3 linked regions of the Casimicrobium huifangae genome follow. The protein of the gene in region 2 interacts with the protein of the main gene of each other region in a pairwise test. Links are inferred from orthologs where the notes say so. Each region holds a gene or a part of one and is shown on either strand. Other genes may lie near its edges. The genes, in order: nth, aceE and FKL89_RS10480.

Region 1 (6,377 bases), 2.8 Mb from region 2 along the record:
CCATTGCCGCCGTCACCCAGTTGCCCTGTCGAGTTGTCGCCCCAGCAAACGACGCTGCTCAGGCTCAGCACGCCGCCGGGTGCCAGCAAAGCGCAGGTGTGTGAGCGACCCGCTGATAGCGCGATCGCGGTGCTGATACCGGTGACCGCAACCGGCGTATTGCTCGACGTCACGGCGCTGCCATTGCCGAGCTGACCACTGGTGTTCTGGCCCCAGCACGACACTGTGCCGCCCACGCGGGCGCAGGAGTGATAGTGTCCGACCGCGATTTCATCAACGTTGAGGATGGGCACACTCCACGGTTGATTGGCCGGGTTGGGGGCGAAGCCTGCCTGCCCCCAATCGTTGCGGCCGGCGCAGAAGGGTCGCCCGCCCTGCTGCAGGATGCAGGTGTGCTGCGCGCCGACGCCGATCTGCCGCGCCGGCCCGGCCGCGCCGAAGCCCCACACGGTTACCGGCACTGTGCTGTTGTCGAAGCTGCCCTGCGTGAGGGCGCCATCGCTGCCCTTGCCCCAGCAGCGGGCGCTGCCATCGCCCAGGCGCGCGCAGGTGTGAAACAGCCCCGCTCGCACCTCCACCGCGTTGCTGATGCCGCGTACCGGCACTGGCACGGCACTGGCGCTGATACTGCCATTGCCGAGCACGCCAAACACTGTGTTGGCGCCCCAGCAGTGAATGCGACCGTTGTTGGTCACGGCACAGCTATGACTGCTGCCCGCAGAGAGCTGCGTGTAGATGGTCTGCGCCGATGCCGGCGCAGCGACGATCAGGGACAGGCCCAGTGCGGCCACGCCAGCGGCTACCAGCCGGCCTGATGATGGTTTGCTGTTCATGGTGCGAGCCCCGCGACGCCACAGGCGCGAATCAGGAAGTTGCGAATCTGTGGCCAGCTGGTGCGCGTTGCCCCGCCGCCAATGGCGCCTGCGGTGACCGCGCTGCCGCTCATGCCAGCCAGGGCACGTGCCGCCAGCACACCGTCGGTGGCCGCAGAGAAGATGCCATCGCCGTCGATATCAAGCTCGCAACGCGGCGCGACAAACTGTGGCACCGCGTGATCGTCACCACCAGTCGCGAAGTGGGTGGTGCCAATTTGCCCGGCACCATTGGCCCCCCAGCACTTGGCACTGCCGGCCGCGGTGAGGGCGCAGGTGTGGGTGCGTCCGGCGCTGACACTGACGAAGTTGTCGTTGCCAAGCACTTTCGCCGTGCCAACGGTGATGCCGGTGCCGACGATCGTGCCGTAGCCCAGTCGTCCGTTGCCGTTGTAGCCCCAGCATTCGATGCGCCCGGCGGCCTGGCGAACTGCGCAACTGTGCTGTTCGCCGGCGGCAATGGCCGTCACGCTGGTCAATGTCGGATAGGCGTTCACCCAGGTGTTGCTGGCCGTGGTGTTGCCGGTGCCCAGCATGCCGTAGGTATTGCTGCCCCAGCACACGACACCGCCCGAGACCAGTGCAGCGCAGGTGTGCAGCCAGCCAGCGGCGATCTGGCTGACGTTGGTGAGACTTTGCACGTCAACCGGCGTCCGCCGCGGCGAAACGTAGCTGCCGTCGCCAAGCTGGCCGTCGCTGTTGCGGCCCCAGCACTTGACTGTATTGCTGGCGAGCAGGGCGCAGGTGTGCAGGTGCCTGGCGCTGATCGCCGTGGCGGTGGTGATGCCAGCCACGTCAACCGGGTTGGTGAGATAGAAGTCGCTACCGCCATGGCCCAGCTCGCCGTCGCCGTTGTAGCCCCAGCACTTGATGCCGCCGCCCTGGCGCAGCGCGCAGCTGTGATCGCCCCCGGCGGCCACGGCGATGGCGTCGGTCACCGTGCCCACCAGCACTGGTGTACTGCTTGGGGTGGTGCCGCCATTGCCGAGCTGGCCACGAAAGTTGTAGCCCCAGCACTGCACCCGGCCATCGCGCAGCGCAGCGCAGTTGTGCGATGTACCGGCGGCAATGTGCACGGCGGTGTTGAGGCCGGCCACGCGGACCGGTTCCGGTGATTCCTGCCCGTTGCCGGATATGCCGTTGCCGAGCTGACCGCGAAAGTTATCGCCCCAGCAGTGCACGCCGCCGCTGTCGAGCAGGGCGCAGGTGTGATATTCGCCAGTGGCGATTTGCGTGTAGGGCTGCGCGATGGGCGCGCCGATGCTGCCCGCGAGCAGCAGTGTCGCCAGCACCGCCAGCAAGTGACGTAGCAGGCGGCGGGCGTTGAACGATGGGTAGAAAGGCGTCATGGGTGGCCGGAAAGAAGATCCGATACCCATCAAAGCGCAGCCGGGAAAAACCGGGTCAAAACCGCATTGGCAGACGGTTCGTTACAGCATCATCTTTTCGCTGTAAACCTTATTCAATAAGGGCTAGCAGCGCAAAAAGCGGTTAAGTCGACTGTTGGTACTTTTTGCCATGGAGCCCATATCGGTAGGCACTTTTACGAAAAAGCTGCTTGCCCGACAGAACGCCACGAGCGATCCGCGTCTACTGCTTCGCCGGTACCCGTTGCCGCAGCAGGCTCAGGTAAAGCGCACCATCCAGCGCCTGCCCGGTGCGCTGTGATTGCCACAGCGTTTCGCCGAGACACTCAAGGATTTCGTGCTTCGCTGCGTGCTCGTCGTCGTGCTTGGCGGCAAGCTGGGCGTGAATGGCGCGAATGCCTGGCGGCTGATCGATATCGAGCTGCTCCTGAATCGCAAGATGGAAGCCGAGATGCAGGAAAGGATTGATGTCCCCCGCTTCCGGCCGCCAGTCGGTCGTGATGAACGACTCCGGGTTCTGCAGGATGCGGTGGTATTCCGGGTGCAGCGCAATGATGGCGACGGTCTTTTCTTCCAGCGGCGTCAGCGCATCGCCACGGCGGAATTTTGCCCAGCTGTCGATGAAGAATTGCCGCGCCTGATCGCGGGAGGGGTTAAACATTTGCGCTCCGCGCAAGGACGAAGGACGACGCTCGCTGGCGCTCGCTAGGACGACGGCCGTTTCGGCCTATGACGCAAAGCTTGGCAACGAGGGTTGATCGAACCGAGAGAAGTGGTTGCATACCTTTGCGTCCTAGCGACCAGCGGGAGCGTCGTCCTTCGTCCTTCGTCCTGCGCGTGTTCGGCCCGAGTACTCGCACAGTTCGAAAACACAACAGACATCGCATCGAGGCGATCGGGCCGTACACGTGTATCTGCCATGCAGGATCAGCCAGTGATGCGCCGATTTCAGGAATTCTGGCGGCGTGAACTTCAGCAGTTTGCGTTCGACCTCGTCGACCGTTTTGCCGGGCGCGAGCTTCATGCGGTTGGCGACGCGGAACACGTGCGTGTCCACCGCCAGCGTGGGCTCGCCGAAGGCCTCGTTCAGCACGACGTTCGCCGTCTTGCGACCGACGCCCGGTAGCGCCTCCAGCGCGGCCCGATCATGCGGCACCTCACCGCCATGGCGCTCGATCAGTTGCCGTGCAGCGGCGATTGCGTTTTTGGCCTTGTTGCGAAAGAGTCCGATGGTCTTGATGTGCTCGGAAAGTTGCGCCTCGCCGAGCTGCACGAGATCGGCCGGTGTCTTCACGAACGGGAAAAACTTGCGCGTGGCGGCGTTCACTGATTTGTCGGTGGCCTGCGCCGAGAGCAGCACCGCGATCACCAACTGAAACGGGTTGCCGTATTCGAGCTCGGTCTTCGGATCGGGATTCGCCTTCGCCAGTGTGGCGAAGATGCGGTAGCGCTTTTCGGCGTTCATTTGCGCACTCTCACGCCCGCGGCGGTACGGCGGCACGCGCTTTCGCGCGGGCGAGAATGTCCGCAAGCAGCGCCTGCTTGTCCGACTGCGGCTTCGGCACATGCGCCGCCGCCCTGGCTTCGGCCCGTTCTGCAAAGCGCCGTTGATGCGCGATGTACTTCTTGCGCAGGTCACTGGCTTGAGGCTGGCGGGCAAGCAGCGTGTCGTGGACACGATTGGCAGGGGTGACGGCCGGGATCAGTGCGATGCAATCTACCGGGCAGGCGATGATGCAAAGCTCGCAGCCGGTGCAGTCGGCTGCGATCACCGTGTGCATCCGCTTCGAGGCGCCGACGATGGCGTCGGTCGGGCACACGGGCAGGCAGGCAGCGCAACCGATGCACGCGGCCTCGTCGATCAGCGCGACGTGTTCCGCCGCATAGGCATCAACGTCGTCAGCGAGAGCAATCGCGTCGCGTTGCAGCAAGCCTGCTAGTGCAACGCGGGTGACTTCGCCGCCTGGCGGGCAGCGGTTGAGATCGGCCTCGCCTGCGTGCATCGCGGACGCATAGGTGCGGCAATCGGCGTAGCCACAGCGCTGACACTGGGTTTGTGGCAGCAAAACATCGATTGCATCAAGGTCGGGTGAAACGGCAGCGGCTAACATCGGTGCAAATTATCGTGGAACCGCCCTTGCCGGCGGCTGCAATATGGCGGTGGAGGAGGTAGTGCCGGGAACAGTGCGTGCACAGGACGGCTCCGTGCCGCGTCTGGAGCGCGCGCCAGGGCATCGCGTGCCGGGCAGCTATGGGCCACTGTCGCGCTTGTCCGCCTGGTGGTTACGGCAGCGCGGCTGGCGCCTGGAGATCGCAGAGCCGATGCCGGACAAGTGCGTGATCATCATGTACCCGCACACCAGCAACTGGGATTTTCCGATTGGCCTGCTGACCAAGTGGGCGATTGGCCTCACGCTGCAGCGCGACGCCCTCCGCTTCGCTGGCAAAGAGAGCCTGTTCAAGTGGCCGTGGGGCTGGTTCTTCCGCGGCGTTGGCGGCTTTCCGGTCAATCGCAAGGCGTCAACCGGATTCGTGGAACAAATGGCGGCACGTTTCACCGCCGAACCGCGCATGCGCTTCGTGATCGCGCCAGAAGGTACGCGCAGCTATGTGCCGCATATGCGGTCGAGCTTCTACTACGTCGCAGTCGCGGCGAGGGTGCCCATTGCGTTGGGCGCCTTCGACTTTCCCGGCAAACGCGTCGTCGTTGACACCTTTCTCACGCCCTGCGGCGATGCAGCCACTGACCTGGCTGCGATTGATGGCTACTATCGCCAGCTGGGCAATCGTGGTTGCGTGCCGGAGAAGGCAGCGCCGTGGAAATTTCGCTCAAACGATGGCGGCTAGTCACTAGCTGCAAAAGATCCTCATTCGCGCAGCGTTGCTTGCGTGGTCCGCAGGAACGCGTCGTTTGCCGCGTTGAATCCCTGCGACGCACTACCTGTGCGGATTCGCAACAGATAGTAAGACGAGGGCAGGTTCCATAACACGCGCCCGTGGCGCAGCAGGCGGATCCACAGCTCGAAGTCCTCGGAATATCCACGCAGGCCGGCGTCGTACATGCCGACCGCGGTCAGCACGGACTTGCGATACATCACCGTACCGTGGTTCATGAACCAGCGGCTGCGCAGCCCAATCTCGCGCGTGATCACGTCCGGGTGTCGCACCAGCTGTCCTGCGGCCCAGGCACCGCCTGGTTGTTGCATGTAGTAGTTCAACGCCGTGCCGAGCACATCAATCGACGGCGTCGTCTGCATCAGTTCCCACTGCGCAAGGAAGCGGCCCGGCAGCGTGATGTCGTCCGAATCGACGCGGGCAATCAATTCGTGGCGGCAAGCCTCAATGCCAAGGTTGAGCGCCGCCGGGATGCCTACATTGGACGCTGAGTGCACGACACGGTAGCGCGGCTGCTTTGATCGCCCTTCGAGGTAGTTGAGAAGGTCCGTCTGATCGCTGCCGTCATTGACGATAACTATCTCCGCCGGCGGTTGGTCTGGATGCGCATTCTCGAGCAGGGCAAGATCGTACTCAATCGATGCGAGGCACTGGTTAAACCATGCGAGAGGGAGGCGGTGGACGGGAACCAAGACGGAAATCATTCCCGTATTGTGCTGTACACACTTGAATTTCGCCTCGACTGCATGTAGTCGGCACGATCAATATCCGGCTCGAAAGTCTGATGAAACAGCGCGAATTGGGGGCCACGTCAATGTCGCGGCAGATAGCCATCTGTTCGTGGGGCGACCGATCATGCGGCCCAAAAACTTCGGCAAAGCACTATTCGACGGGCGACCTAATCACCACACTGATTGTCATTGGTTGTCGTGCTATACCCATCCATACCGGAGGAGATCAACATGAAAAGAACATCTGTCGCACTGGCAGTGGTGGCAGCGTTGCTGGCGTGCTCGACGCTGGCGGAGGCAGCCGCGCCCGCTAGCGTTGCACTCCAATCGCATTCGGGCAATATGCTGCGCTGGGCAGCGGAGTTCCCGCATGCGATGGCGGTGATGCGTGTCGCAGCACCCGACGGCTCGGTGAGCAAGCGAAAATTCGGCGCCGAACAGCTATGTGGTCGGGGTGATGTTGGTGTCTACCCTTCCAGTAAGTCGTGACGTCAATCGCGCACCGCCACAAG
Region 2 (6,750 bases):
GCGCTACAAAGCAATCCTGCGGAAGTCACTCATCAACTGCCCGAAGTACACGTTGAAGCGTGCGGCCTCGGCACCGTCGATGACGCGGTGATCCCATGACAGCGACAGCGGCAGCATCAGGCGCGGCTCGAACTCCTTGCCGTTCCACTTCGGCGCAATCTCGCTTTTGCACACGCCCATGATCGCCACTTCAGGGGCGTTGATGATTGGTGTGAAATAGCGACCACCGATGCCGCCCAGCGAGCTGATCGAGAAGCAGCCGCCCTGCATCTGGTCGGGCTTCAACTTGCCTTCGCGTGCGAGGCCTGCGAGTTCGCTCATCTCCTTGGCGATCTGCACGATGCCCTTCTGGTCGGCGTTCTTGATGACGGGCACCACGAGGCCATTTGGCGTGTCGGCCGCAAAGCCGATGTTGTAGTAGCTCTTGAGGATCAGGTTGTCACCGTCGAGACTCGAATTGAAGTTCGGGAACTTCTTCAATGCCACGACGGTTGCCTTGATCATGAACGCGAGCATGCTGACCTTGACGCCGCTCTTCTCGATCTCCTTGTTCAATTGAACGCGGAAAGCCTCGAGATCGGTGATATCGCAATCGTCGTGATTGGTGACGTGCGGGATCATCACCCAGTTGCGGTGCAGGTTGGCACCGGAGATTTTCTTGATGCGCGACAGCGGTTTCGCTTCCACGGTGCCGAACTTCGAGAAATCCACCTTTGGCCACGGCAACAGGCCAAGCGCTGCACCGCCATCGCCGCCCGTCGTAGAGGCTGCTGGTGCTGCAGCGGCACCGCTCATCACGCCCTTGACGAAGCCCTGCACGTCTTCGATCAGGATGCGGCTCTTCGGGCCACTGCCCTTGACGCGACCGAGATCCACGCCGAGCTCGCGAGCGAACTTGCGCACCGACGGCGAGGCGTGCGCCTTGCTGAAGCTCGCTTCGTTGATGGCGCTTGCGGCTGCTGCTGGAGCGGGTGACGCCACGACTGGAGCGGCTGCAGGCACCGGCGCGGGCGCAGGCGCTGCTGCCACGGCAGGCGCCGCCGCGACCGGCGCACTGGTGGCACCGGCGGCACCAGCGGCCTCAACGATCACAACAATCGCACCTTCGGAAACCTTGTCGCCAAGATTGACCTTGATCTCCTTGACAACACCGGCCGCCGTGGACGGCACTTCCATTGTCGCCTTGTCGGACTCAAGCGTCACCAGCGACTGCTCAAGTTTGACCGTGTCGCCCACCTTGACCAGGATTTCGATGACAGGGATGTCCTTGAAATCGCCGATGTCGGGGACTTTGACTTCGACTGCGCCGCCGCCTGATGCGGGTGCGGCGGGCGCAGCTTGTGCAGCCGCAACAGGGGCGGATGCGGGGGCCGCAGCCGCTTTCGCCGGCGCCGGGGCTGGCGCGGCTGCGCCTGCCTCAATCACCGCCACGACCGAACCTTCGCTCACCTTGTCGCCAAGCTTCACGCGCAGTTCCACGACGGTGCCTGCCGCTTCGGCCGGCACTTCCATCGTGGCCTTGTCGGATTCGAGCGTGACGAGCGATTGCTCCTTCGCCACCACGTCGCCGACCTTGACCAGCACTTCGATGACCGGGATGTCCTTGTAGTCGCCGATGTCCGGGACTTTCAGTTCCTGCTTTGCCATGATTTGTCCCGCTCCTTAAACCGTGGTCGGGTTCGGTTTGTTCGGATCAATGCCGTATTTCTTGATCGCGTCCGCCACCACCTTGCGCTCAATGACGCCGTCTTCCGCCAGCGCGGTGAGCGCCGCCACCGTCACGTAGAAGCGGTTCACCTCAAAGAAGCGGCGCAGGTTCTCGCGACTGTCCGAACGGCCAAAGCCGTCGGTGCCGAGCACCTTGTACGTCTTCTTGATGTAGGGTCGCACGCTGTCGGCGTAGATACGCATGTAGTCGGTGGCGGCGACCACCGGGCCGGCCCTGGACATGACGCATTTGGCGACGTGCGGCACGCGCGGTTCGTCCATCGGGTGCAGCAGATTCCAGCGCTCGCAGTCGATGCCGTCGCGGCGCAGTTCGTTGAAGCTCGGCGCGCTCCAGAGGTCACTCTCCACGCCCCAGTCGGTGCGCAGCAGATCGGCCGCCGCGATGACCTCGCGCAGGATGGTGCCGGAGCCGGTGAGCTGCACACGCATGCCCTTCTTCTTCTCCTTGCCGCCTTCCTTGAACAGGTACATGCCCTTGATGATGTCCGCCTCGGCGCCGGCCGGCATGTCAGGATGAACGTAGTTTTCGTTCATCACGGTCAGGTAGTAGTACTCGTCGTGCTGCTCATCGAGCATGCGCTTCACCGCGTGCTGGGTGATGATCGCGACCTCATACTGGAAGGTCGGGTCATAGGTGCGCACGTTCGGGATCGAACTGAACCACACATGGCTGTGGCCGTCTTCGTGCTGCAGCCCTTCGCCGTTGAGCGTGGTGCGGCCCGCCGTGCCGCCCACCAGCAGGCCGCGCGCGCGCATGTCGCCCGCCGCCCAGCAAAGGTCACCGATGCGCTGGATGCCGAACATCGAATAGAAGATGTACACCGGCAGCATCGGCACGTTGTTGTTGCTGTAGCTGGTCGCCGCAGCGATCCAGTCGGCCATGCCGCCCGCCTCGTTGATGCCTTCCTGCAGGATCTGGCCGTCCTTGGCCTCCTTGTAGAACATCAGCTGGTCGGCATCGACCGGCTGATAGTTCTGGCCCTGCTGGTTCCAGATGCCGAGCTGACGGAACATCCCTTCCATGCCGAAGGTGCGCGATTCGTCGGGCACGATGGGCACCACATGGCGGCCGATCGATTTGTCCTTGACCAGCGTGTTGAGGATGCGCACGAAGGCCATGGTGGTCGAGATTTCGCGATCACCGGTGCCCTTCAATTGCGAATCGAAGGCGCTCACCTCCGGCGTCGGCAGGCTGACACTCTTGGTGCGGCGTTGCGGCAGGTAGCCGCCCAGTGCCTCGCGGCGCTCGCGCATGTATTTGCCTTCCGGCGAATCAGGCGCGGGCTTGAAGTACGGATAGCTGGCGAGGTCTTCGTCCTTGACCGGGATGCCAAAGCGGTCGCGCATCTGGCGCAACGATTCGAGATCCATCTTCTTGGCCTGGTGGGCGATGTTGAGGCCCTCGCCACTGTGGCCCATGCCGTAGCCCTTGACCGTCTTGGCGAGGATCACCGTCGGCTGGCCCTTGTGTTTGACCGCGCTGTCGTAGGCGGCGTAGATCTTGTGCGGATCGTGGCCACCGCGATTGAGGCGCCACACATCCTCGTCGGACATGTTGGCCACCATCTCGCGCAATTGCGGATATTTGCCGAAGAAGTGCTCGCGCACATAGGCGCCGTCGCGCGCCTTCATGACCTGATATTCGCCGTCGATCACCTCTTCCATGCGCTTGACCAGCGTGCCGTCCCGGTCGCGGGCGAGCAGCTGATCCCAGTAGCCGCCCCAGATCAGTTTGATGACGTTCCAGCCGGAACCACGGAAGTCGCCTTCGAGCTCCTGGATGATCTTGCCATTGCCGCGCACCGGCCCATCGAGTCGCTGCAGGTTGCAGTTGATAACGAAGACGAGGTTGTCGAGACCTTCACGGCCGGCCATGCTGATGGCGCCGAGGGACTCCGGTTCATCCATTTCGCCGTCGCCGCAGAACACCCAGACCTTGCGCCCTTCGGTGTTGGCGAGACCGCGGGCGTGCAGGTATTTGAGGAACCGCGCCTGATAGATCCCCATCAGCGGGCCGAGACCCATCGACACCGTCGGAAGTTGCCAGAAATCGGGCATCAGCCACGGATGCGGGTAACTTGAAATGCCCTTGCCATCCACCTCCTGCCGGAAGTTGTCCATCTGGTCCTGGCTCAGGCGACCGAGCATGAAGGCGCGGGCGTAGACGCCCGGCGCGCTGTGGCCCTGCACGTAAACGAGATCACCACCGTGGTTGGCCGAAGGGGCGTGCCAGAAGTGATTGAAGCCGACGTCATAGAGCGTGGCAGCGGAGGCGAACGAGGAAATGTGGCCGCCGAGTTCGAGATCCTTCTTGCCGCCGCGCAGCACCATCATCGCGGCGTTCCAGCGCACGTAGCTGCGCAGCTTGTGCTCGATCTCATGGTCGCCCGGGCTCTTGGCCTCGAGGTGGGCCGGGATGGTGTTGAGGTAGGCCGTATTCGGTGAGAACGGCGCTTTGCCACCGGTGCGGCGCGCCTTGTCAAACAGTGCCTCAAGCAGGAAGTGGGCGCGTTCGTAGCCTTCGTTGGCGATCACGCTGTCGAGTGAGTCGAGCCAGTCACTGGTCTCCTGCGGGTCAAGGTCGTTCCGACCCGACAGATTGCGGTTTTGCATCATGTTCCTCCTTGCGTTGTCTGCCCTGCATCGCCCGCTCACGCGGCCTTTACGCACATTGTCGCGTGTGTGCAATGCACAAAATGTTGCCGTGGTGACAGGTTCGCTAATCGCACACTGTCGCAACGGCGAATGCGGAAATTCTAGAAGAGATTTCGCATTGTGGAAAGCGATTCCATAATTATTTTCTCCGTTATGGCTTAGTTGCTTGATCCCCATTCAAACCGGGCTTATCGGGCCAATTGCCAACAAGTCGACTTTTCATTGAAATAAGCCATTAGCCCAATCGGGACGGGGCTTCAGAAAAAAAGATGCTTCGCCAAATGCGGCGATTTTCAGTCGCGCCGGCCGTTGCTTCCTAAAATCGCAGCACCACTTCTGACCGATCGGCCAGAAGCCCCTCTGACGACACAAGGCTTTTTTATGCAGATCCGTCATCTCATCGCCGTGAGCATCGCGCTGGCACTGGCACCGCTGGTTGCACCGACTTTCGCGCAGTCCTATCCGGCCAAGGCGATCAAGTTCGTCGTGCCGTTCCCCGCAGGCAGCGCCACCGACGTCGTTGGCCGCGTGCTCGCCGAAGCGATGGGCAAGGAGCTCGGCCAGCCGATCGTGGTCGACAACAAGTCCGGTGCCCAGGGCACCATCGGCGCCAACGAGGTGAAGGGCGCTGCGGCCGACGGCTACACGCTGCTGGTCACCACCAGCACCACCCAGGCGGCAGTGACCAGCCTGCTCAAGAAAGTCCCGTACGACCCGGTGAAGGACTTCACGCCGATTGGCAAGATTGCGACGACGCCGTTCGTGCTGATCGTCAACGACAAAGTGCCCGCGACCGACCTCAAGAGCTTCATCGCCTACGTCAAGGCCAATCCGGGCAAGGTGCGCTTTGGCCAGGGATCGTCGGGCTCGTGGGTGTCCGGCTCGCTGTTCGCTTCGATGATCCAGGGCGACATGCAGATGATTCCGTACAAGGGCATTCCGCCGGCAATCACCGACATGCTGGGCGGCAACATTGAAGTGGTGTTCGCCGATCTCGGCAATGCCCAGGCACAGATCAAGGGCGGCAAGGTGAAGGCGTTTGGCGTCACCAGCACCAAACGCTCCGGCGCGTTGCCGGATCTGCCAGCGATCGCGGAACAGGTACCGGGCTACGAGCTGGTGCCATGGTTCGCGCTGATGGCGCCGGCCAACCTGCCGAAAGACATCGCTGCCAAGCTCACCACCACATTGCAGAAGGTGCTCGCCAGCACCGACGTCAAGGCCAAGCTGCACGCGGGCGGTTTCGACATCGACTCCACCGACGCCGCCGCCCTCGCCCGCCTGATCGACAGCGAAGTCAAGCGCTGGGGCCAGCTCACCAAAGCGGCGAAGATCGAGGCGGAATGAGGCTGATATCACGTTTGCAGCAAGCGGGCTGATACGTTGACCCAGGTCCGGCCTATCGAGGTCGTCAGCGCGACACGCCTGTCGCGTCACGATTTCATGGAACGATCCGCGCTCGGCCTGTCGCTGCAGCGACTCGCTGACCCCCGCATCACCGCGAGCATCGCCTTCCAGAACCGAGTCGGACTACCGGCCGTTTACAACCATCGCCTGGCGCAAAGTCAGTCAGACGTATTGCTGTTCATCCACGATGACGTCTGGATTGATGACATTTTTCTGGCGGATCGCCTGCTGCAGGCGGTCACGGCGTTTGATGTCGTAGGCGTCGTCGGAAATACCCGTTGTAGCGAGGGGCAGGTGTCGTGGGCGTTTACCGATGAGCAGCTGAACTGGGATGCCGAGGATTGCCTCAGTGGTGCTATCGCCAACGGCGCCGAGCCGTTTGGTCGCGTGTCCCGCTTCGGATCAAGCACGACACCATGTCGGCTCGTCGATGGCGTATTCATTGCGGTGAACAGGGATGCGGCTATGAGCCGTGGCGCCCGTTTTAACGAGCAGTTCAGCTTCCACTTTTACGACATGGACTTCTGCCGCGAAGCCCATGCACGTGGGCTTCGCATTGGCACCTGGCCAATCAGCATCACCCACCAGAGTCCGGGCAATTTCCGCAGCGACGCGTGGCGCGAGGCTTGCGCCCGCTATCGGCAAAAGTGGGAGGCGTCTACTACCACTGCCGACCAGCCGCGCGGCATTGAAGGGGCGTGACCTGACGGCAAAGCAACGCCCGCCATTGCAAAACGGAGCCCAAAAAAAGCGCGGCGCACCTGGGTGCGCCGCAGCGGGCCGTGCAAACCGGCCGTTATCCTCAGGAGATCAGGCGCGACGGCGGCGACGCAGGGTCAGCGCGCCAACCATCGCGGCAGCGAAAGTCACCAACCCGGCGCCAAGCGGTCCCCACGCCGGCACTATCGACGGCGCGTCGGCGCAAGAAATGGCGACCGTGACCGTTCCGCCCTGCGGCGT
Region 3 (6,493 bases), 1.6 Mb from region 2 along the record:
ATCGTAGATAACTGAAGATTGCCTCAGGCTCTTGCCCGTTCAGCGTACTCCCGGGCTATCGCACCCAGCCCGCCCATGGCGAAGTGGAACAGGTGGTCGGCAACCATCTGGGGAGGCATCTGAAAAACCTCTTTCAAAGGCCCCGGGAAGGTGCGCCCGCCGACCAGCAGCATCAGGCAGGGGGTAATCACGTTCATCAGGCAACGGGTCACGGCCGGATCTTCTGCAGGTATTCCGGTAATCTCGCTGAGTAGTCGTTTGACGAGCAACATCTTGGGCAGCGCTTCATCCTGGAACAGCACCTGCAGATGTGAACTTGGCGCCAACACCTCCCTGGCAAGGACACGCAGCTGCCAGGCTTGAGGTTCTTGCATGGCCTGCGCGACCAGTTGCTCTATCAGCACACGCAATTTCGATTCTGGTGGCGATTCGCTACCAACCAGTTGCTGCAGGTCGGCCATGCCCAGCAGCTGGCCATGGGCCGCTGCCAATACGGCCTGGTACAGGCCGCTGCGGTTGCCGAAGTGATAGTTGATGGAAGCCAGATCCACCTGCGCCCGGGCGGCGATGTCCTTGTTGGACGTTTCGGCGTAGCCCGTTTCGGCGAACAGCTCACCTGCAGCCTCCAGTATTCGTGTTTTTGTGGCTTCGCCATCCGAACGAAGTCCGCGTGCGGGTTTGATCATCCCTTGTTTTCCAAAGTAGATAAGGCTTGCATTGTCGAATAGATTAACTTTAAAATCAATTTAATATCTGGTGCGCAATACATCCTCCCCTCATGTCCCTTTCTGGATATTCATCATGAAAAAACCGCTCATTGCCCTTGTTCTCCTGGTTGTGTTGGCCTTGGGTGCTTGGGCGTGGATGCACCAGCGAAACCAGGGCCACGACGATGCGCTGGTGCTGCACGGCAACGTGGACATCCGCCAGATTGCGTTGGCCTTCGATGGCAGTGGCCGTGTGGCTGAATTGCGCGTCGAGGAAGGCGATCGCGTGAACGCAGGAGTCGTGCTGGGAGTGCTGGATACCCGCACCCTGGCCTTGCAGGCCGAACAGGCACAAGCGCAGATTGGTGTTCAGCAGCAAACCCTGCAACGTTTGCGCAATGGTGCACGGCCGCAGGAAATCGCCCAGGCCAGGAGCCGTGTGACTGCAGCCCAGGTCGATGCCGCACAGGCCGAGCAGGATCTGCAACGTTTGCAAGGCATCGCCGCCAACACGCAGGGGCGTGGTGTCAGTGCGCAAGATCTGGACCGCGCCAAAAGCCATCTGCAGGTTGTCCAGGCCAAGCTGACGGATCAACAAGAAGCCTTGCGTCTGACAGAACTGGGACCGCGCGCAGAGGACGTGGCCGGCGCCGAGGCGCAGCTCAAGGCGGCGCAGGCGCAACTGGCCTTGCTGCAGCACCAGATCGCTCAAGGCCAACTCAAGGCGCCGGCAGACGCCGTGGTGCGTTCGCGCCTGCTCGAACCCGGCGACATGGCGACACCGCAGAAACCTGTGCTGGCCCTGGCGCTGACCCAGCCCAAGTGGGTGCGTGTCTATGTGGGCGAGCCTGACCTGGGTCGGGTCAAACCCGGTATGCCGGCACGTGTGACCACGGATGGCTCCCCCGGCCAGTCCATCGCGGGCAAGATCGGCTACATCTCCTCGGTGGCCGAGTTCACGCCCAAGTCGGTACAGACTGAAGCGTTGCGCACCAGCCTTCTCTACGAGCTGCGCGTACTGGTCGATGACCCGCAGGATGTGCTGCGCCTGGGGCAGCCGGCCACCGTCCACCTGACAGCGGGCACCGCGCAATGAGCGATGGCGGCGCGACGGTCGTCGCCGATGGGCTGCGCAAGACCTTCGAGGCGCCGGGCGGCGGTCCCTTGCATGCGGTGGGCGGCTTGTCGCTGACGGTGCGGGCGGGTGAGTTGACGGCCCTGGTCGGCCCGGACGGTGCCGGCAAGACCACCTTGATGCGCATGATGGCCGGACTGCTCAAGCCCGATGCGGGGACATTGCGCGTGCTGGGCATCGACGTCGCCCACGACCCGCAAACGGTGCAGGACCGCATCAGCTACATGCCGCAGCGCTTCGGCCTGTACGAAGACCTGAGCGTGCAGGAAAATCTGGACCTCTACGCCGATCTGCACGGCGTGCCGCAGGCAGTGCGCCGCGAGCGCTTCGCGCGCATGCTGGAAATGACCGACATGGCGCGCTTTACCGCACGTCCGGCCGGCAAGCTCTCGGGCGGCATGAAGCAGAAGCTGGGTCTGGCCTGCACGCTGGTGCGCTCGCCGGACTTGCTGCTGCTGGACGAGCCCAGCGTGGGCGTCGATCCGCTGTCGCGCCGCGATCTGTGGCAGATCGTGCAGCAGCTGGTCGATGACGAAAGGCTGAGCGTGATCGTCAGCACCGCCTACATGGACGAGGCCGAGCGCTGCACCCAGGTGTTCGTGATGCACAAAGGCCTGCTGCTCGCCGAAGGTGCTCCGGGCGCGCTGCGCGAACGCGCCCGAGGGGTGACCTATGTGGCCACGCCACCGTCCGGTATGCCCGCCCGCGACCTGCAGGCACGATTGATCGACGCCGATCGATTGATCGTCGATGCGGTGCCCAAAGGCGGCGCGGTGTGGTTCATCCGCCAGCCCAAGGTGGAAACCCACGTGCTGGACGGACTGCTCGGCGACATCGACTACCAGCCGCGCCCGGAAGAACTCGAAGACGCTTTCATGATGATGCTGCGCCAGCAACATGCCGAGGGCGCGGAGTCGACGACCCGGGTATCGGCATCGTCTCCCGGAGCGCCCACGTCGTCCCCGCAGATGTCCTCGAATGGCAATGGGAACGGGCCGGTGATCGTGGTGCGCGATCTGGTACGCACGTTTGGCGACTTCACCGCTGTCGCCAGCACCTCCTTCGATGTGGCGCGGGGCGAGATCTTCGGTCTGCTCGGTCCCAACGGAGCAGGCAAGACAACCACCTTCCGCATGCTCTGCGGTCTGCTGCCGGCCAGCAGCGGGCATTTGGAAGTGGCCGGCATGAATCTGCGCACGGCGCGCGCCCAGGCACGGGCGCGCATCGGCTACGTGTCGCAAAAGTTCGCGCTCTACGGCAACCTGACGGTGCGCGAGAACCTGGAATTTTTCGGCGGTGCCTATGGGCTGCGCGGCCAGGCGCTGCGCACGCGAGTGGCGGCCACGCTCGCCCAGTTCGGCCTGGAGCCCACCGCCATCAGCGGCCTGCTGCCAGGTGGCTACAAGCAGCGCCTGGCCATGGCCACCGGCCTGCTGCACGAGCCAGACATCCTGTTCCTCGATGAGCCCACCAGCGGCATCGACCCGCTGGCGCGGCGCGCCTTCTGGCGCACCATCACCGCGCTCGCCCAGGCGGGGGTGACGGTCATCGTCACCACGCACTTCATGGAAGAGGCCGAGTATTGCGACCGCATCGCCATCCAGGATGCCGGCAAGGTGCTGGCGCTTGGCACGCCGCAGGCGGTGCGCGAGCAGGCAGGCGGTGACGGCGGCACCGACATGAACAGCGCCTTCATTTCCATCGTCGAGCAGGGTCGCGCCGACGGCCGGGACAGGAACCCGGGAGGCCGCGCATGAGGCATCCGGAGTTCATGCGGCGTTTCATCGCCCTGCTGCGCAAGGAAGTGCGCCAGATGCTGCGCGACAAGAGCAACCTGGCGGTGGGACTGCTGCTGCCGATTGCGCTGATTCTGCTGTTCGGCTACGGCCTGTCTTTCGATGTGAAGAACGCGCCGGTCGCGGTGGTGCTGGAAGACAGCGCGCCCGATGCGCGCGCGGCGGTCGCGGGTTTCCAGGGAACGATCTACCTCTCACCGGTGTGGGTCACACACATGACCGAAGCCGAGCGCTTGCTGCGCGCAGGCGAGGTGGACGCCATCGTGCGCGTGCCGCAGGACTTCTCGCGCCGGCTCGCAGCAGGCGATGCCCGCATCCAGCTGGTGCTCAACGGCGTCAACTCGACCACCGCGCAGACCGTGGAGGGCTACGTCAACAGCGCCATCGCTACTTGGGCGCAAAAGCAGGTTGACCGTGCTGGTAACAAGCCACCCGCGCTGGGGCGCGTGGAGGTGGTGCAGCGCATGTGGTTCAACGAAACCGGCAACAGCAGCTGGTATCTGGTGCCCGGACTGATCGTTCTGGTGCTAACGCTGATCGGCGCCTTCCTCACGTCGCTGCTGATCGCGCGCGAATGGGAGCGCGGCACGCTGGAGTCGCTGTTCGTCACACCCGTGCGGCCGCTGGAACTCATCTTCGCCAAGCTGGCGCCGTACCTGGTGGTCGGTGCCATCGACCTGGTGCTGTGCCTGCTGGCGGCGCGCTTCCTGTTCGAGGTGCCACTGCGCGGCTCCCTGCCCATCCTGTGCCTGGCCTCGATGCTTTACCTGCTCGTCTCGCTGCTGCTGGGGCTGTTCATTTCCGGCAAGACGCGCAACCAGTTCGAGGCCAGCCAGCTGGCCATGCTGGTCAGCTTCATGCCGGCCATGATGCTCTCCGGCTTCGTGTTCGACCTGCGCAACGTCCCGCTGGTCATCCAGGTCGTAGCGCAACTACTGCCCGCCACGCATTTCATGGGCCTGATCAAGACGCTGTTCCTGGCGGGCGACCATGGGCCGACCATCCTGCGCAGCGTCGCCATCCTTTCCCTCTACGCCGTGGTGCTGGTGTTCGCCACACAGCGCACGCTGCGCAAGTCACTGGACTGACAGCCATGGCTTCCTTCATTGTCACATTCACCCAGATCATCGCCTTGGTGCGCAAAGAGCTCCTTGCACTCATCAAGGAGCCGGCCAGCCGTGCGCTGCTGATTGCCCCGGCCTTCCTGCAAGCCCTGCTATATGGCTATGGCGCCACTTACGACCTCACGCACGTGCCTTATGCCGTGCTGGATCAAAGCCGCAGTGCGGCGTCGACCGAGCTGCTGGCGCGGATCGATGGCACCGGCGTGTTCGTGCGCGCCGCCACGCTCACCTCGCCGCGGCAGATCGCCGAGATGGTCGATGCAGAAAAGGCCTTGCTGGTGCTCAGTATTCCGCCGGACTTCGCGGCACGGCTGGGTTCTGGCCAGCCCGCGCCCCTGCAGCTCATTCTGGACGGGCGCAACTCCTCGACGGCGGGTTCGGCCGCCAGCCACGTCGGCGCCATCGTGGCCGCCTACAATGCCTCGCTGGGCACCGGTGCCCCAGGCATTCGCGTGGAACGGCGCGCCTGGTTCAACCCCAACCTGGAGTCACGCTGGAACATGATGCCTGGACTGATTGCCGCGCTGAGCATGTTGCAGACCCTGCTGCTGGCGGCGCTGTCGGTGGCGCGCGAACGCGAGCAAGGCACCTTCGACCAGTTGCTGGTGACGCCGCTCACCCCGATGCAGATCCTGATCGGCAAGGCGCTGCCTTCCATCCTGATCGGACTGCTGCAGTCCACCATCATCTTCCTGATCATCCGTTTCTGGTTCGAGATCCCGATGCAGGGCTCGGTGGGGCTGCTCTACTTCGGGCTGATCGTCTTCACCGTCGCGTCCGTTGGCGTGGGCCTGTCGATATCCGCCCTGTCGCTGACCATGCAACAGGCGATGCTCTACACCTTCCTGCTGATCATGCCGCTGATGCTGCTCTCCGGCCTGTTCACGCCGGTGCGCAACATGCCTGAGGTGCTGCAGCTTGCCACCTACGCCAATCCGCTGCGCTTCGGCATGGACATCGTGCGCCGCGTCTATCTCGAAGGCGCAGGCCTCATCGATATCTGGCGCCAATTCATCCCCCTGCTGGTGCTGGCCGCCACCACGCTGCCGCTGGCGGCCTGGCTGTTCCGCAACCGGCTTTCCTGATCGTAGGTATCCGCATGTTTGACCTCCAACACTCCCCTCTTCAACCACGGCACTTCGGCTTGGCGGCCTCCGCACTCGCCCTGGCCCTGGCCTTGACCGGTTGTGCCGTCGGGCCGGATTTCGTCAGGCCCACGCCCGCAGCACCGGATGACTGGACGAGCTGGCGCAGCGGCGATGCCTCGCTGCGCATCCCGGGCGAAGCTACCCAGGCATTGCCAGCAATATGGTGGCAGGCCTTCGACGACGCAACCCTCAATGCCTTGCAGCGCCGTGCTTTCGCTGCCAGCCCGGACCTGCAGACGGCCGCGCTGCACTTCGCCCAGGCACGCGCGCAGCGCAGCACGGTGGCCGCGCAGCGCGGGCCGGAAGTCAACGCCAGCGGCAGCGCCACCCGCCAGCGCCAGAGCGAGAGCGGTGCCAGCACGCGCATGCTCGGCATCATGGGGGCCGACCCCCGCCTCACCGAGCTGCTGGCCGAGCCGTTCACGCTGTACCAGGCGGGTTTCGACGCTTCGTGGGAGCTGGATTTGTGGGGCCGCGTACGCCGCTCGGTGGAAGCCGCCGACGCCGATGTCGGCCAGCAGGCTGCACTGCTCGACCAGGCCCGCCTCAGCCTGGCCAGCGACGTGGCGCGCAACTACTTTGA

Evidence for each region.
Region 1: the proteins of aceE (region 2) and nth interact in binary tests that used the Escherichia coli proteins (3 or more experiments, as listed by UniProt). The link is inferred for Casimicrobium huifangae from one-to-one orthologs.
Region 3: the proteins of aceE (region 2) and FKL89_RS10480 interact in binary tests that used the Escherichia coli proteins (3 or more experiments, as listed by UniProt). The link is inferred for Casimicrobium huifangae from one-to-one orthologs.

What each region holds. Positions count from the first base shown.
Region 1 is NZ_CP041352.1:3,432,846-3,439,222, reverse strand. Bases 1,869-4,752 are described here. They hold nth (endonuclease III), read right to left. Parts: upstream 3,705-4,752; coding sequence 3,033-3,704; downstream 1,869-3,032. Other genes in these bases: FKL89_RS15480 (1-acyl-sn-glycerol-3-phosphate acyltransferase), read left to right, coding at 4,394-4,752; FKL89_RS15485 (RnfABCDGE type electron transport complex subunit B), read right to left, coding at 3,715-4,350; FKL89_RS15495 (DUF1841 family protein), read right to left, coding at 2,463-2,900; FKL89_RS15500 (RCC1 domain-containing protein), read right to left, coding at 1,869-2,221. Also shown: FKL89_RS15505 (RCC1 domain-containing protein), read right to left, coding at 1-833; more of FKL89_RS15500, read right to left, coding at 830-1,868; more of FKL89_RS15480, read left to right, coding at 4,753-5,086; FKL89_RS15475 (glycosyltransferase), read right to left, coding at 5,107-5,838; FKL89_RS15470 (hypothetical protein), read left to right, coding at 6,097-6,354; FKL89_RS15465 (lysophospholipid acyltransferase family protein), read left to right, coding at 6,329-6,377. UniProt on the Escherichia coli protein: DNA repair enzyme that has both DNA N-glycosylase activity and AP-lyase activity. The DNA N-glycosylase activity releases various damaged pyrimidines from DNA by cleaving the N-glycosidic bond, leaving an AP (apurinic/apyrimidinic) site.
Region 2 is NZ_CP041352.1:676,802-683,551, reverse strand. Bases 1,463-4,719 are described here. They hold aceE (pyruvate dehydrogenase (acetyl-transferring), homodimeric type), read right to left. Parts: upstream 4,345-4,719; coding sequence 1,663-4,344; downstream 1,463-1,662. Other genes in these bases: aceF (dihydrolipoyllysine-residue acetyltransferase), read right to left, coding at 1,463-1,647. In the rest of the region: more of aceF, read right to left, coding at 4-1,462; FKL89_RS03085 (Bug family tripartite tricarboxylate transporter substrate binding protein), read left to right, coding at 4,765-5,730; FKL89_RS03080 (glycosyltransferase), read left to right, coding at 5,827-6,492; FKL89_RS03075 (hypothetical protein), read right to left, coding at 6,601-6,750. UniProt on the Escherichia coli protein: Component of the pyruvate dehydrogenase (PDH) complex, that catalyzes the overall conversion of pyruvate to acetyl-CoA and CO(2).
Region 3 is NZ_CP041352.1:2,297,853-2,304,345, reverse strand. What follows is about bases 1,200-4,199. They hold FKL89_RS10480 (ATP-binding cassette domain-containing protein), read left to right. Parts: upstream 1,200-1,799; coding sequence 1,800-3,599; downstream 3,600-4,199. Other genes in these bases: FKL89_RS10475 (ABC transporter permease), read left to right, coding at 3,596-4,199; FKL89_RS10485 (HlyD family secretion protein), read left to right, coding at 1,200-1,803. In the rest of the region: FKL89_RS10490 (TetR/AcrR family transcriptional regulator), read right to left, coding at 24-686; more of FKL89_RS10485, read left to right, coding at 802-1,199; more of FKL89_RS10475, read left to right, coding at 4,200-4,726; FKL89_RS10470 (ABC transporter permease), read left to right, coding at 4,732-5,847; FKL89_RS10465 (efflux transporter outer membrane subunit), read left to right, coding at 5,862-6,493. UniProt on the Escherichia coli protein: Part of the ABC transporter complex YbhFSR that could be involved in efflux of cefoperazone. Probably responsible for energy coupling to the transport system.